DNA from 2 places in the Leifsonia sp. fls2-241-R2A-40a genome. Region 2 is predicted to be linked to the other one. Evidence: predicted binding sites of a transcription regulator. Region 2 holds the regulator's gene; the other holds the start of a gene.
The links. Region 2 encodes LexA, which represses DNA repair genes until DNA is damaged. Its sites were predicted from a motif close to TCGAACANNTGTTCGA; they were not measured.

Region 1 (7,316 bases), 360 kb from region 2:
CGACGCGGGACAGTGCGGCGATGTCTCCGAGGGTGTGCAGCCCGAGTCGGCGCAGCAGCGGTGTCAGCTCGAGGAGACCCAGCTGGCTGACCGGCAGCGGCGCCAGGAACGCGGGGGAGTCGCCCGAGGGGATGACGCGCACGCGCGCGCGCCCCGTCGACCGGGCCGCCTGCTCCGCCGCGAAGGGCCCGTCGGCGATGCCGACCCGGGCGTCCGGCAGGCCCAGCGCCTCCATGCAGCGCAGCAACTCCGTCGCGGCCTCCGCCTCGCCGCCGTAGTACCGCGCCGGACCGCGCGCCCGGATCACGCACGTGCCGGGACGGATCGGCTGGACGCCGGGTGCGATCTCCTCGATCGCGGTGATCACCGGCTCGAACGTGCGCGCGTCGAGGATGGGGTCGTACGGCACCACTTCCAGCTGGGGGCAGCGGGCCTGCGCTTCGCGCATCCGGAGTCCGCGCTTCACACCGTCGGCCCGCGCCGCCGGTGAGCAGGCGAACACCAGCCCCTTCTCGACCAGGGCCACCGGAAGGTCGTCGGCCAGCTCGAGCGCCTGCTGCGCCGCGATGACCGGCCAGTCGGGGTACCACAGCACGATCGCGCGGGTGACGGCCGGCTCGTGTGCACTGCGCGCCATCTAGCTCACCGCTTCGAGCCGGGTCGGGGCGGAGGCGCGGAAACTCTCATCGACCGCCGGCAGCCACAGTTCGGCGGTACGGCGCGGACCGGACCCGCCGCGCGGCGCCGACTCCACGGTCACCCGGCGGGACGAGAGGTAGCCGTTGCCGGTGCCGAGGCCGTCCCACCCGCTGCGTGCGACGGTGAGCGTCGCCTCGACCTGGGGCCAGTCGCCGGCGACGATGAGGGTGGCCTCCCGCTGCCGCAGCCGGGCGCTGAGCCGGGCGACATCGCCGTCCTTCGCACGGGAGGGAGGGGCGACGACGACCACGCTGAGCACATCGACGACGGCCGCGGTCACGGTCAGCCAGTCGGTGCCGGGATGCGGCACCAGCACCAGCCGCTCCAGGTCGATGCCGAACCGCCCGGCCGCCTCCGCACCGAAGTCGGGCATGCCGACCACCCCGCACCAGGCGCCGGCCGCGCTCGGGCCGGCGAGCATGGCCATCAGCAGCGTGGTCGACCCGCGCACCGAGTAGGCGGCGCCCGCCTTGAGCGCGCCGCCGGGCAGCAGCGGCGAGAGCGCGGGATGCGTCTGCAGCGTACGGCTCTCGAGTTTGGTGGCCTGCATCTGCCGGATGCGGGTCTGCAGCTCGTGCACCTGCGCCCGGTCGGAGACCGGTTCGCTGAGGTGAGGAGCGGCGAGTGACATGCTCCTATTTTCGAACACATGTTCGAATGAAGCAAATGGAATTTCGCGGGTGTGGACAACCGCCCGGCGTGTCCGAACACTGTACGCGACGGCACCGACATCGGCCCTTCAGGGGCACTCACCGGACGCGGCGCACAATGGACGCGTGCGCCCCACCTACCCCGCAGCCGTGTACCTCTGCATCTTCGACGGCGACCGCATCCTGCTGCAGCGACGCCGAGGGACCGGCTACCGCGACGGCGAGCTGTCCCTCCCCGCCGGACACATCGAACCGGGGGAGTCGGCCACCGCCGCCCTGCTGCGGGAGGCGCGGGAGGAGACGACACTCGCGCTCGCCGCGGACCAGGTCCGCCTCGCCCTGGTGCAGCACGGGCGCGCCGACGGCGACACCTACATCGACTTCTTCTTCGCGGCGGAGCTACCCGAAGGTGCCACGCCCGCGATCGGAGAGCCGGATAAGGCGTCGGAGCTGCTGTGGGCGCCGGCGGACGCACTTCCGGCCGACGTCATCCCGGTCATCCGCCACGGCATCGAGGCCCTCGTGCGCGGGGAGACGTACACCGAGTACGGCTGGTGAGGGCCGCTCGTCCAACCGCTCGTCCAACCGACCGCTACCGGCCCTGCGGCTCGGTCACGAAGTCGATCAGCTGCTCGACCCGGCCGAGCAGTTCCGGCTCGAGGTCCGAGAACGACCGCACCTGGCCGAGGATGCGCTTCCAGGCCCGCGCGATGTCCGCCTGGGTCTCGTGCGGCAGGCCGAGCGCCTCGCAGATCCCGTGCTTCCAGGGGACCGAACGGGGGATCTGCGGCCACGCCGTAAGCCCGACCCGCGCCGGCTTCACCGCCTGCCAGATGTCGACGAACGGGTGGCCGACGACGAGGACATGCGCACCGAACGGCCCCCGCGCCACCTGCTCGGCGATCCTGCTCTCCTTGGACCCGGTGACCAGGTGGTCGACCAGCACCCCGATGCGGCGCCCACGGTCGGGGCGGAAATCCTTGACGATCGCGTCCAGGTCGTCCACGCCCTCCAGGTATTCGACGACGACGCCTTCGACGCGCAGGTCATCGCCCCAGACCCGCTCCACGAGCTCCGCGTCGTGGCGCCCCTCGACGAAGATCCGGCTGGCGCGGGCGATGCGCGCCTTCTGCTCGCCGACGGCGAAGGAGCCGGACGCCGTTCGCGACCGCCCCGCAGGGGCGCGCGAGGGGACGATCAGGCGGACCGGCTCGCCGTCGATGAGGAACGACCCGGTCAGCGGGAAGACGCGCTTCTTCCCGAAGTAGTCCTCCAGCTCGATCGTCTGGCCTTCGAGCCGGGTGACCGCACCGCAGAACCCGGATGCCGCCTCCTCGACGACGAGGTCGCGCACCGCCTCGACTGTCGGGACGGGCTTGCGGCCGGCGTTCTTCCAATCGGAGGCCAGCACATCGGATCCGTAGCGGTCGTCCATCACCCGATGGAGGCTATGCGATGGGATGCGACGCCGGCCGATGCCACGCTGCGCCCGGCGCAACGTTCAGTCGAAAACGCGGACCAGCCGCCAGCTGCGGTCGACGGCGTCGTGACGCACATCGAAGACGTGCGCGTCGCCCTTCTCGCTGGTGCCCTGGAAGCGCCAGCCGCCGATCTCCCGCGGCAGGCTGCCGATCGAGTACCGATGGTCGCCGAAGGGTCGCCACCAGCCGCACACCTCGGCCCACACGGTCGGGGTGTCCGAGACCCGGTAGCGCGTGGATCTCCAGACCAGCCGTGTCGGGACTCCGTCATCGGTCGTCCATACGGCGACCGCCTCGTCGATCTCGGTCATGCTTCTCACCTCGCCTATCGAACATATGTTCGAGTCCGAGTGTAGCCGCGGGCTTCCGACAGCGCACCTCGGAAACCGCACGCGCGCGGCGGCCTGAGCTCGCGCACTCACGCACTCCGGGTGCGTCGCACGAATTGCCACACCCCGAGCAGCAGCACGGCGGAGAGCAGGCCGCCGCCGGCGAGAGACAGGGTGTCGGTCCCCAGGCCGCCGGTGAAGGGGATCGCCGGCACGGGCAGTTGCCGGTTCACCACATCCGGCAGCGCCACCGTCGTGGCGGACGCACCCACCGTGACGGGGATCGGCGTCGGATCCAGCCGGAATCCGACGGGCGCCCGCGTCTCGACCAGCTCGTACGCGCCGGGGCCGAGGCCGGTCACGGCGAACACCCCGCCGAGCGGGTCGGCGTCCCGCCCGGTGCACGCCGAAGCGGAGGGGGCCACGCAGTCGGTGACGACGATCGACGACCCCGTCGGCTTCCGTGTGGCGTCGATCGGCGTGAGCGTCCAGATCGCCCCCTCCAGGACATTCGCTGCGGCCGTCCCGTCGACCTTGTGCCACGAAACCGCGGAGGCCACCACGTCCACGACGGCTGTGCACGACGCGTCGGTCGACCCGGCGGCGCAGTTGCTGCCCTCGCTCGGTGACACGACGGTGTTGACGAGCTGCAAGTCGCCGGGATCAAGGTTCTTCACCGTCACCGAGTACGTCACGCTGACGTGCGCGCCGACGGCCAGCGGGCCCGTCCACGACAGGTTCGGCGCCGCATACGAAACCGTCCCCGCTGTCGCCGTCTGGTCGCCTTTGTAGGTGGCGTCTTTCAGCACATCGGTCAGGTCGTCGGAGATGTTCGCGGCGACGTAGGCCTGGCTACCCGTGTTCGTGATGGTGACGGTGTACTCGACGGTGTCGCCTGGTCGAACCGACGGGACGGACGAGGTCTTCCGAACCGCGAGGGAGCAGTGCGCCACGTCCGCCCGAACGGCGAACTGCGCTGTGCCGGTGGGGTTGCCCGCCGGGGCATCCGTCGTCGACCCGAAGGTGGTCACGCCGACCGCGCTGTTCGACAGCATCAGCGGTACGGGGGCATCGCAGGCCACGGGGGGAGCGATGGTGTCGAAACACAGCTGCGGGGGATCGCCCACCCAGCTGATCGAGATCTGGCCGCTGACGACCCCCGTCGCGTTGGTGACTCCGTTGATCCTGACGTCCGCCGTGAGCGACGTCACGGTGGTCGGGATGGACTGGAGGTTGAGCGACCCCGTTGGCGCGAGGGTGACGGCGGAGAAGCCGGGCACGGCGTTCGCGTTCTGATCGCGCAGGGTCACGGTCGCATCGGCGAACGCGGTGGGGACGACGCCCGGCAGGGTGAGCGCTCGCCACTTCGTGAACGAGGCGGCGCCGGTGCCGCAGTAGTAGCTCGGAGGCGAGACCGTCAGCGACTGCGGAGAGCTCGGCCCGGGGCACGTTCCGCCGGTTCTCGGGTCGAAGAACGACATGACGCCGGCATCACCCGTGGCGACGAGGCAGGATGACGAGATGTCGGAGGCGTCACGCACCGTGTAGTTGACCCCGTTGTCGACGTTGACGAACCCCTCACAAGGCGGAACCGTCCCCGTCCCCGTGTACGCGGCGAAATCGCGGCACATCACCTGGTTCCCGTTGGAGAGGTAGACCTTCGTACCGCGGGCGTACGCGTCGCCCGATCCGTTGCCGCCGCCGCTGTAGTTCGCGCCGGTTCCCGCGTAGGGATCAGCCACGGTCGCGCCGCTCAGGTTCCAGCAGCTCGACGCCGTCCCGGCGCCGTTCGTGATGGTGCACACGCCCGTGACGGCTCCTCCGGTGGAAAGGATCGGCGCGAAGGGAGTGCCGTTCGCAGCCGTGGCGATCGAGGTGGTCGTGGGCCACGTGCCGGGACAGAATGCCGACGTCGAAGCGGTGAAGCAGAAGGTCTGCCAGGCACTCGTGGGCGTCTTCTGGACGCTCGAGAACACGTAGTCCCCGAAGGTCTCGGTCGGGTTCGCACCGGAACTGGTGACGCCGCTCGGGTACAGCGTCGCTCCGGGGCACGCCGTCATGGCAGGGGTGGTGCACACGAGGATCGCCGTCCCGTTGCTGATCGCGGTGCTGTAGGTGTTGCCGTTGCCGGCAGCCACCCCGGAGCCGTTGATCTGCGCCCCGTACGTGTTGTTGTCGACCGTGATCCCTCCGCGCGCCCAGTAGCCACAGCTCGTCGGCGTGCCCGGCGCCAGGTCGAGGCAGGCGATGCCGGTACTCGAATTGTCGGGCAGCCCGGCGTACCAGAGCAGCCTGCTCCCCGACAGCCACGCCCCGGTCTGCTGCGGGGTCTTACCGCCGAACGCCGTGCCCGTTCCGATCGGGGTCCCCGGAGTCGCGGACCAGGATTGAGCGTTCGAGCCGGTGGGCCAGCCGGGACAGGTCGTGCCGTCGAGCCTCGCACAGTAGACGATCGGGGCGGTGCGGTGGTGGAAGACCGTGTACGCCAGTCCGTTCCGGACGACGATGTTGTATCCGTCGCCCGCGCCGACGGCCGTGATCTTCGGGGGCGCTCCTGCGACGAGCGGCGGAGACAGCTGCTGCGTACCCTGCGGAACCAGCGTTCCGGTGAAGCCGACACCGGTCGCGTCGGCGCTGGGAGCTCCAGCGGTCCATCCCGCCGTCGGCGTGAGGTACTGCGGCGTCACCGTGCCGGCGGCGTTCTGGTCCGGTGGCAGCTGCAGCGAGCCGGGGACGTACGCTCCCGCCGTGCTCAGATCGTCCTTCAGGTCGACCTGCGCGCTTCCTCCGGCGTTGTTCTGGTAGTCGACGACCCACCTGAGCGTGTCGCCCGGCTTCGCCGTGCCCGTCTTCGCGCCGCCGGGAGCGTCCGCGGAGGAGGCGGTCGAGCCGCCGGTGAGGTTGGTGCCCGTCATGTACGTCGTCGACAGCGTTTCCACCGCGGCATGCGACGAATACCGCGGCAGCAGCAGCGTCGCCGCGACGGCGCCCAGCGCGGCGCAGCCGACGAGGAGCACCGCCGAGCTGCGGCGGCGGATGCGCCGACGGTGGCGCGCAGGACGTCTCGACAGGATCAGCACTTCTCCTCCAGGTGCACGGGGGAGCGACGGTGCGCTCGACGGCTCGGGAGCCGTCGATCAGGCCCCTATTGGAGAAGACAGGGAGGCGGTTCTTTCGTTATGCGGCGCCGTATCCAATGAAAGGGATACCGCGCATCGAACGCGTCGGGCTCAGCCGACCGTCGCGCCGAACAACAGCCCCAGCAGGTAGGTCGCGGCCGCGGCGCCGTACCCGATGAGCAGCTGCCGGACGGCGCGCTTCAGCGGCGACGCCCCGGAGAGCAGGCCGACCACTGCGCCGGTACCCAGGAGGGTGATCCCGACGAGGATCGCGGAGACCACGATCGCGAGCGTTCCGGTGAGCCCGAACAGGAACGGGATGATCGGGATGAAGGCGCCGGAGGCAAAGAAGCAGAAGCTCGAGATGGCGGCGCTCCAGCCGTTGCCGACCGCCTCGTGCTCGTCTTCGACGGCCACGGGCGCGATCGCGATGGGCGACGTCACGGCCTGGAGGCCGGAGAGCACTTCGCGTGCGTGCTCGGCGGCCTCATCGGGCGACATCCCGCGGGCCCGGTAGACCAGGGTGAGCTCGTTCGCATCCACGTCGAGGTGCGGGAGCGCCGATCCGGTGGCGGGATTGGGGGTGGATGCTTCCAGCAGTTCCCGCTGCGACCGGACGGACACGTATTCGCCCGCGCCCATCGAGAGCGCACCGGCGAGGAGCCCCGAGATGCCCGTGAGGAGGACGACGTGGGTGGCGACGCCGCTCGCACTCACACCGAGCACGAGTGCCAGGTTGCTCACCAGTCCGTCGTTGGCGCCGAAGACGGCCGCGCGGAACGTCCCCGACAACCGCTGACGCCCGCGCGCGGCGAGTGCCCGCACGACCTCCTCGTGCACCTGCTCATCGGCCGCCATCTGCGGGGTGGCGTCCCGGTCGTCGGCGTAGGGGGAACGCGCCTCGGCCCGCTGGGCCAGCGCGAGCACGAAGACGGAACCGAACCGCCGTGCCAGCCATCCGAGCAGGCGGGTCCGCACATCCCCGCGCAGGGGCTTGCCGACGCGGTCGCCGAGCAGGTCGATCCAGTGCTGTTCGTG
Region 2 (7,316 bases):
GATGTACGGAGTCGCCGGGATTCTGTTCTTGTACCGCGTGGACGTTCTGGCGCGTCGACGCGGAACCTTGAGATTGAGGTGACGACGTGACCTTCTTCAATACGGCCCTGATCTCCGGCCGCCTCGGTTACCGGGCGCTCTTCGCTTGGAACACACCTGCCCTCTTCGTGGCATCGCTCCTCATCACCCCTGCGTTGCAGACGATCTTCTTCGTCACGCTCGGCAACGCGAATGGTTATGGAAGCCAGCAATTCTTCATCACCGGAAACGCCGTCCAAGCGACGGCCGCGGCCGGAGTGGGGGGAATGGTGAGCGTGATCGCCGACGAACGACGGTTCGGCACCCTGTCGGCTCTGCTCGCCTCGCCTGCGCCCCGGACGGCCGTCTTCGTCGGCCGGCTGATCCCCGGCGTGGTGTGCGGCATCGCCGTTTCCGTCGTCATCTCCGTATTCGGGTTCCTCGTGGCGGGCCTGCCCTTTCCGCCGGAGGACATCGGTCTCTACGCAGTCGCAGTGGTGCTTGCGGCTTTCTCCTGCTCGACTCTCGGCCTCGCCCTCAGCGCCTTCGGCTTGATCTACCGCGATATCTACCAACTCGCCACCGGGACCTACCTGGTGATGCTCGTCACCTCCGGAGCAAATATCGCATCGTCGGACCTTCCGGCACCTCTGGCCTGGATCGGTGCGGTGCTGCCCAGCAGCCACGCCATCGAAGGCATCAGGTCTCTGAGCGGAGCCGGCACAGGCGACTATTGGGTCCAGTGCGGTGTGGAGACCTGCGTCGCCGTGATCTGGCTGGTGATGAGCTTGGTGCTCCTTCGCCACTTCGAGCAACAAGCGCGAGCAACGGCCCGCGTCGATCTCTCGTGAGGGACGGGCTATCGATCGGCATCCTTGCGGACGGCATCCTGGTTATCAGCGAGCGTCTTCGCGGGCGCCGCATCCAGTGCTTCGAAGTCCGCGTGGGCACCGGATACGGCAGCGATCCGGAAAGCGCGTGCGGCCTCGCGCATCTCGTCGAGCACCTCGTCCTGCGTCGTGCCGACGGCACGCCGCTGAGCACCCGCACTCGATCGCTGGAGGAGCTCGGCGCGCGACCGACGGCAGCCACCGCTCGCGATTTCACATCGTTCGGGGTGACCGTTCCCAATGACCAGGCGGCGATCGCGCTCGACGAACTCCATCGCATGATCCTCCAGCCAGAACTCTCTGTCAGCGCGGTGGAAGCGGAACAGCGAATCATCGCTGCAGAACGGGCGATTCAGCAAGGTGACCCCCTGCGTGCGCTGTCGCGTGTCGCAGAGAAGCACCTGTTCAGCCAGAGATCGATGGCCCCGGGCACAAGCGAGTGGTTGGCGGGAGCACACCGGTTCTGGTCAGACCACTATCGACCCGGAAACATCACCATCTTCACGAGCGGCCCCGCGAACACTGACGCCCTCGGCCTCGCGACAGGTGCTCGGCAACATGGCTCCGCGCCGCCCAAGACATCGGGTGCTACCTCGGCATCGCCGGCGAAACTGCGCGTGCTCCATATTCGCAAAGCCGACACGCAGCGCGGTCACACGCATCTGCTCTCGTGTTACACGGTTCCCAACCGCAGCGGCGAACACCGTGCGGTTGCGAATGTCCTCGTCGCGCTTCTCGGTGGAGGCTTCTCGTCGCTGCTCGTCCGACAGCTCCGAACCGATCGGCAACTGTCCTACTCCCCGCGTACGTTCTATACCGACTACGGCACGATCGGGCTGATCAGCGCATTCGCCACCGTGGCTACATCAGACGAGGATGCGGCAGCGCGAGCAATGGCGGACGCTATGCACGACCTCGCCTCAGATCCGCTGCTCGCAGAACGAGTCGACGTGGCGAAAGCACATCTGAGGACGGGGACCTTGATCGCCTATGACGATCTTCCGAGGCGGGTGAGCGCACTGGCGAGTTCCTGGGAGCGGCGGCGCCGGTTCTCGCCTGCGGAAGTCATCCGGGCTATCGATCGCATTCGCCCAGCGTCGGTCGCGGCGCTGGCGGGAGTCCTCTCGTCATCGCCTGTCGAGTTCATCGGCCACGAGGACGAAAGCGGAGGAATCAGATGGCACTGGGACTGACATCCACAGCGAGACGGTTGGCTGAAAGCGTCGCCCGCCCTCCGGATGCATGGCTCGGTCGGGTCTCACGCGTTGATCGACGCTCGATCAGCGCCTTGGACCCGTCCGGCGCAGAACATGCCGCCACGCTGCCCGGCGATCGGGATGTCTTGGTGGGCGATTGGGCATGGATTTCGCCGGGAGACGAGGGAGAGGCGTCCGTGCGGTTTGCACCGCGCTACCACGTCCTCACCAGGGCGAAGTCATCTGGCGAGGTCCAGCCCCTCGTGTCCAATGTCGATCTCGTCCTCCTGACGTTGACGGCCAGGGAGGCTATGCGACCGGGACTCGTCGAGAGGCTGGCGGTCACCGGATGGGAGTCGGGTGCCACTCCCCACTTCCTCGTGACGAAGGTCGAGGAGCTTTCTGACCGCGAACGTGGATACGCCCTCGAGGTCATCGCGGCGTCAGCACCCGGCATCGATACGACCGTCACCTCGGCGGTCACAGACGAGGGGATCCAGACGCTGGGAGATCTCCTCAGCGAACCGATGTCGGCAGTGCTTCTCGGTCACTCCGGGGTCGGGAAATCCACCCTGGTGAACAGGCTGTCCTCCACCGACGTCCAGGCGACGCAGGCCGTGCGGGAGCGCGATGGAAAAGGCCGGCACACCACGACCGCCCGGACCATCACTCCCCTGCCCGGCGGAGTGAGCGTCATCATCGACACGCCGGGCATACGACAACTCGGAGTGTCGACACGTGCGCCGCTCGAGGAAGTCTTCACCGACATCGAAGCCTTCGCCGAATCCTGCCGGTTCACGGATTGCTCCCACACCCAGGATGCGGGCTGCGCCGTCCGCCGCGCCGCCGAAAGCGGCGCGATCTCGAGAGAACGTTACCGACGCTACCTCGCGCTCGTGCGAGAACGAGAGTTCATGCAACGTCGTGAGAATCCCCAGCGCCGAAACAAGGGAACCGAATACTCGCGGTTCGCCCGAGAGTACCGCCGAGCCCGAGGGCACTGACGAGCCCGACGGTCGCCGGAGTGCGACCGGACTAGTGCGCGTACTTCGAGGGGATGGCGAGCTGCTGCCCCGGGGACACGACGGCGGAGTCGAGGCCGTTGAGCGAGACGATGTCGGAGATCACGTCGCGGGGGTCGGCGTTCGGGGCCACGCGCTGCGCCACCGACCAGAGGGAGTCGCCCGACTCGACGCTGACGTACTGGAAGCTGACGTGGGCCTGCTCGCCGTTCGCGACGGCGCCTCCGCCGTTCAGTGCGAAGACGAGGGCTCCGATCACCAGCGGGAGTGCGACGAGGGCCGAGAGCACTGCACGGCCGCGGCGCGTGAGGCGCAGGCGCACACGCGCTCCTTCGGGGAGCGGCGGGACCGCACGAAGGGTAGGAACCGACTCGCTCATCAGTACTGCACTCATGCTCGTGACCTCCTCAGGCTCGCGGGTGCGAAGCTGTGTTCCGAATGTATCTTCGAATGTCTGAATCCGCAAGGCGCGCTCATTTGGCCTATTTGCCGGAAAAGTTGGCGACACGCTCGAACACATGTTTGTCTTCCCTTCCCGACGCGGATACAGTTTCGACTGTCTGAGGACATCAGATCAGGTACCACCGACATTCCTGCCGGGACCCATCCCGGCGGACGCCCGAAGGCCAGGAGAGGACGCCCGTGTCGAACGACAACCAGGCCCGCGGAGGCACACGCCGCCGCAAGAACCTGAGCGACAAGCAGCTGGCGATCCTCGATGTGATCCAGCGCTCCGTGAGCCAGCGCGGCTATCCGCCGAGCATGCGCGAGATCGGCGACGCCGTCGGCCTCTCGTCGCTCTCCTCGGTGACGCACCAGCTGAACCAGCTCGAGCTGAGCGGCTACCTGCGGCGCGACCCCAACCGCCCGCGCGCGCTCGAGATCCTCATCGACCTGCCATCGTCCTCCGGCGCGACTCCGGACTACGAGAACCAGACGCCGGTCGGCGACGCCGCCATGGTCCCCCTGGTCGGCCGCATCGCCGCGGGCATCCCGATCACGGCCGAGCAGCAGGTGGACGAGGTCTTCCCGCTCCCCCGCCAGCTCGTGGGCAACGGCGAACTGTTCATGCTGAAGGTCGTCGGAGAGTCGATGATCGACGCGGCCATCTGCGACGGGGACTGGGTGGTCATCCGCGCGCAGAACACGGCCGAGAACGGGGACATCGTCGCGGCGATGCTCGACGAGGAGGCGACCGTCAAGGTCTTCCGGCAGCGCGACGGCCACACGTGGCTGCTGCCCCGGAACTCCAACTTCGAGCCGATCCTCGGCGACTTCGCGACAGTGCTCGGCAAGGTCGTCGCGGTCCTCCGGGCCGTCTGAGCGACCTCAGCCGAGTGGATGGGCTCCCGCCCAGCCGGGCTCACGCCCAGCCGAGCTCCCGCAACCGCTCGTCCGACAGCCCGAAGTAGTGCCCGATCTCGTGCACGAGCGTGACCCGCACCCGGGCCCGTAGCTCGTCCTCGGTCCGTGCCGATGCCTCGAGGTTGTTGCGGAACAACGTGATGCGGTCGGGCAGCTCGCCGAACCCGTAGACGGAGCGGCGGGTCAGCGGACGGCCGCTGTACAGCCCGAACAGCCGCGGCCGCGCTCCGGGCGGCTGATCCTCGATGAGGATCGCTACGTTCTCCAGCGGCCCCACCATGTCGTCGGGGAGCCCGTCGAAGATGTCGCCGACCATCCGCTCGAAGTCGTCGTCCGGGATGTGCACCACACGGTCATCCTCACACGGCGCCCGCATAGGCACCGGCCCCGGTTCGCTGTGCGCGTACCGGGGCCGGCTCCGTCGTAGGGACGTGTCAGGCCGAGACCGACGCCCGCTCCCGGACCCCGCGCGTGGCCTCGATGATGTTCCGCAGCGAGGCGACCGTCTCGTCGTAGCCACGGGTCTTCAGACCGCAGTCCGGGTTCACCCACAGCTGGCGGCCCGGGATCGCGCCCAGCGCCGTCTCCAGCAGCTCGGTGACCTCCTCGACCGACGGCACCCGCGGTGAGTGGATGTCGTAGACGCCCGGGCCGATGCCGTGCTCGAAGCCGGAGCGCTGGATGTCGTGCACGACCTCCATCCGGCTGCGCGCGGCCTCGATGCTGGTCACGTCCGCGTCGAGGTTGCGGATCGCGTCGATCACCACGCCGAACTCCGAGTAGCAGAGGTGCGTGTGGATCTGCGTCCGGTCGGCGACGCCCGAGGTCGCGAGCCGGAACGATCCGACCGACCACTCCAGGTACTCGTCCTGCGCCGCCTTCTTGAGCGGCAGCAGCTCACGGAGCGCCGGCTCGTCCACCTGGACGACGCGGATGCCCGCCTCCTCCAGGTCGGCGATCTCGTCCCGGAGCGCGAGCGCCACCTGACGGGCCGTCTCGCCGAGCGGCTGGTCGTCGCGAACGAACGACCAGGCGAGGATGGTGACCGGGCCGGTCAGCATCCCCTTCACCGGCTTGGCGGTGAGGCTCTGCGTGTAGGTCGACCAGTCGACGGTGATCGGGGCAGTGCGGGAGACATCGCCCCAGAGGATGGACGGGCGCGTACAGCGCGAGCCGTACGACTGCACCCAGCCGTTCTGGGTGACCGCGAAGCCCTCCAGGTTCTCGGCGAAGTACTGGACCATGTCGTTGCGCTCCGGCTCGCCGTGAACGATGACGTCGATCCCGATCTCCTCCTGGAGGTCGACGACGCGCTTGATCTCGTCGCGCATCCGGCCGAGGTACTCGGCTTCGCTGATGAGGCCCTTGGCGAGCTGCGCGCGCGACCGGCGGATGTCGGCCGTCTGGGGGAAGGATCCGATGGTCGTCGTGGGGAGGAACGGCAGCCCGAGCGCCTCCTCCTGGGCCGTCAGGCGGTCCGTGTACTCGCCGCGGCGGAAGTCGGCGTCGGTGAGCGCCGCCTCCCGCTCGCGGACGGCGGGAACCCGCACGCCGGGGGCTCCCGCGCGGTCGGCCAGCGCCGCCGTCGCCGCCGTCAGCTCGTCCTGGATCGCTTCGTGCCCGTCGACGATGCCGCGGGCCAGCACTGCCACCTGGGCGACCTTCTGGTCGGCGAAGGCGAGCCACGACTTCAGCCGCGCATCCAGCTCCGGCTCGTCCTCGACATCGTGCGGGACGTGCAGCAGCGAGGTGGACGTCGACACCGCGACGTCGGGACTGAGCGACAGAAGCTCGGTGAGCGTTCCGAATGCGGCCTCCAGGTCGCCGCGCCAGATGTTGTGGCCGTCGATCACGCCACCGACCAGCGTCTTCTCTGCGAGTGCAGACGCCGTTGCCGTGTCCAGCCCGGTCGGGAGCGACCCGCGCACGAGGTCGAGCGAAATCGCCTCGACCGGCGTGGCCGCCAGCGCCGGGAGGGCGTCGTCCAGGCTGCCGTACGGAGCGGCGACGAAGATCGCCGGCCGGTCGGAAGTCGCGCCGAGTTCGTCGTAGGCCGTGCGTACCGCGGCGAGCACCGCATCCCGGCCCTCGTCGATGCTCTCGCTGACGAGGGCCGGCTCGTCGAGCTGCACCCAGGGTGCGCCCGCGGCGGCCAGCCGCGCGAGCAGCTCGCGGTACACCGGGAGCAGGTCGCCGAGGCGCGACAGCGGGCGGAAGCCCTCGGGCGCGTCGTCACTCGCCTTGCTCAGCAGGAGGAACGTCACGGGCCCCACGATCACCGGGCGGGTGACGAAGCCCGCGGCCGCGGCCTCCTCGAATTCACGCACGATGCGGTCCGACGCCAGCCGGAAGTCGGTCTCCGGACCGATCTCCGGTACGAGGTAGTGGTAGTTCGAGTCGAACCACTTCGTCATCTCCAGCGGCGGGTTCTCCCCTTCGCCGCGGGCGATCGTGAAATACCCGGCCAGGTCGACGGAGCCGACTGCACCGGCGAGCCCCGCGAACCGCGCGGGCAGCGCACCGACCGCGACGGCCGCATCCAGCACCTGGTCGTAGAAGCTGAAGCTCTCCGGGATGGAGGCGTCGGTGCGTCCCAGCCCCAACGACGCGAGCCGCTCGCGGGTGACCGACCGCAGGTCGGCCGCTGTCGCCTCCAGCTCGTCGGCCGTGATGCTGCCGGCCCAGAACGCCTCCACCGCCTTCTTGAGCTCGCGGCGGCGGCCGATGCGCGGGTAGCCGATGATCGTGCCCGCCGGGAAGGCGGGACGCTGGGCTGCGCGGGTGGTGTCGGTCATGCTGGTTCCCTTTCGGTGGCCGATTCCTCG

Region 1: QRN40_RS15485 (DUF6504 family protein) is a predicted target of LexA. The motif match lies at 3,159-3,174, and genes of this name have one in related genera.

The regions. Positions count from the first base shown of each region.
Region 1 is NZ_JARVRS010000001.1:3,137,022-3,144,337, forward strand. It holds gene QRN40_RS15465 (DNA polymerase Y family protein) at 1-637, opposite strand, end outside; gene imuA' (DnaE2-dependent mutagenesis accessory factor ImuA') at 638-1,330, opposite strand; gene QRN40_RS15475 (NUDIX hydrolase) at 1,476-1,907, shown strand; gene QRN40_RS15480 (DUF3097 domain-containing protein) at 1,942-2,784, opposite strand; gene QRN40_RS15485 (DUF6504 family protein) at 2,851-3,141, opposite strand; gene QRN40_RS15490 (DUF7927 domain-containing protein) at 3,249-6,239, opposite strand; gene QRN40_RS15495 (VIT1/CCC1 transporter family protein) at 6,390-7,316, opposite strand, start outside.
Region 2 is NZ_JARVRS010000001.1:2,773,931-2,781,246, reverse strand. It holds gene QRN40_RS13770 (ABC transporter permease) at 1-82, shown strand, start outside; gene QRN40_RS13765 (ABC transporter permease) at 87-869, shown strand; gene QRN40_RS13760 (M16 family metallopeptidase) at 866-2,101, shown strand; gene rsgA (ribosome small subunit-dependent GTPase A) at 2,086-3,108, shown strand; gene QRN40_RS13750 (LysM peptidoglycan-binding domain-containing protein) at 3,140-3,520, opposite strand; gene lexA (transcriptional repressor LexA) at 3,769-4,449, shown strand; gene QRN40_RS13740 (metallopeptidase family protein) at 4,490-4,840, opposite strand; gene metE (5-methyltetrahydropteroyltriglutamate--homocysteine S-methyltransferase) at 4,926-7,286, opposite strand; gene QRN40_RS13730 (methylenetetrahydrofolate reductase) at 7,283-7,316, opposite strand, start outside.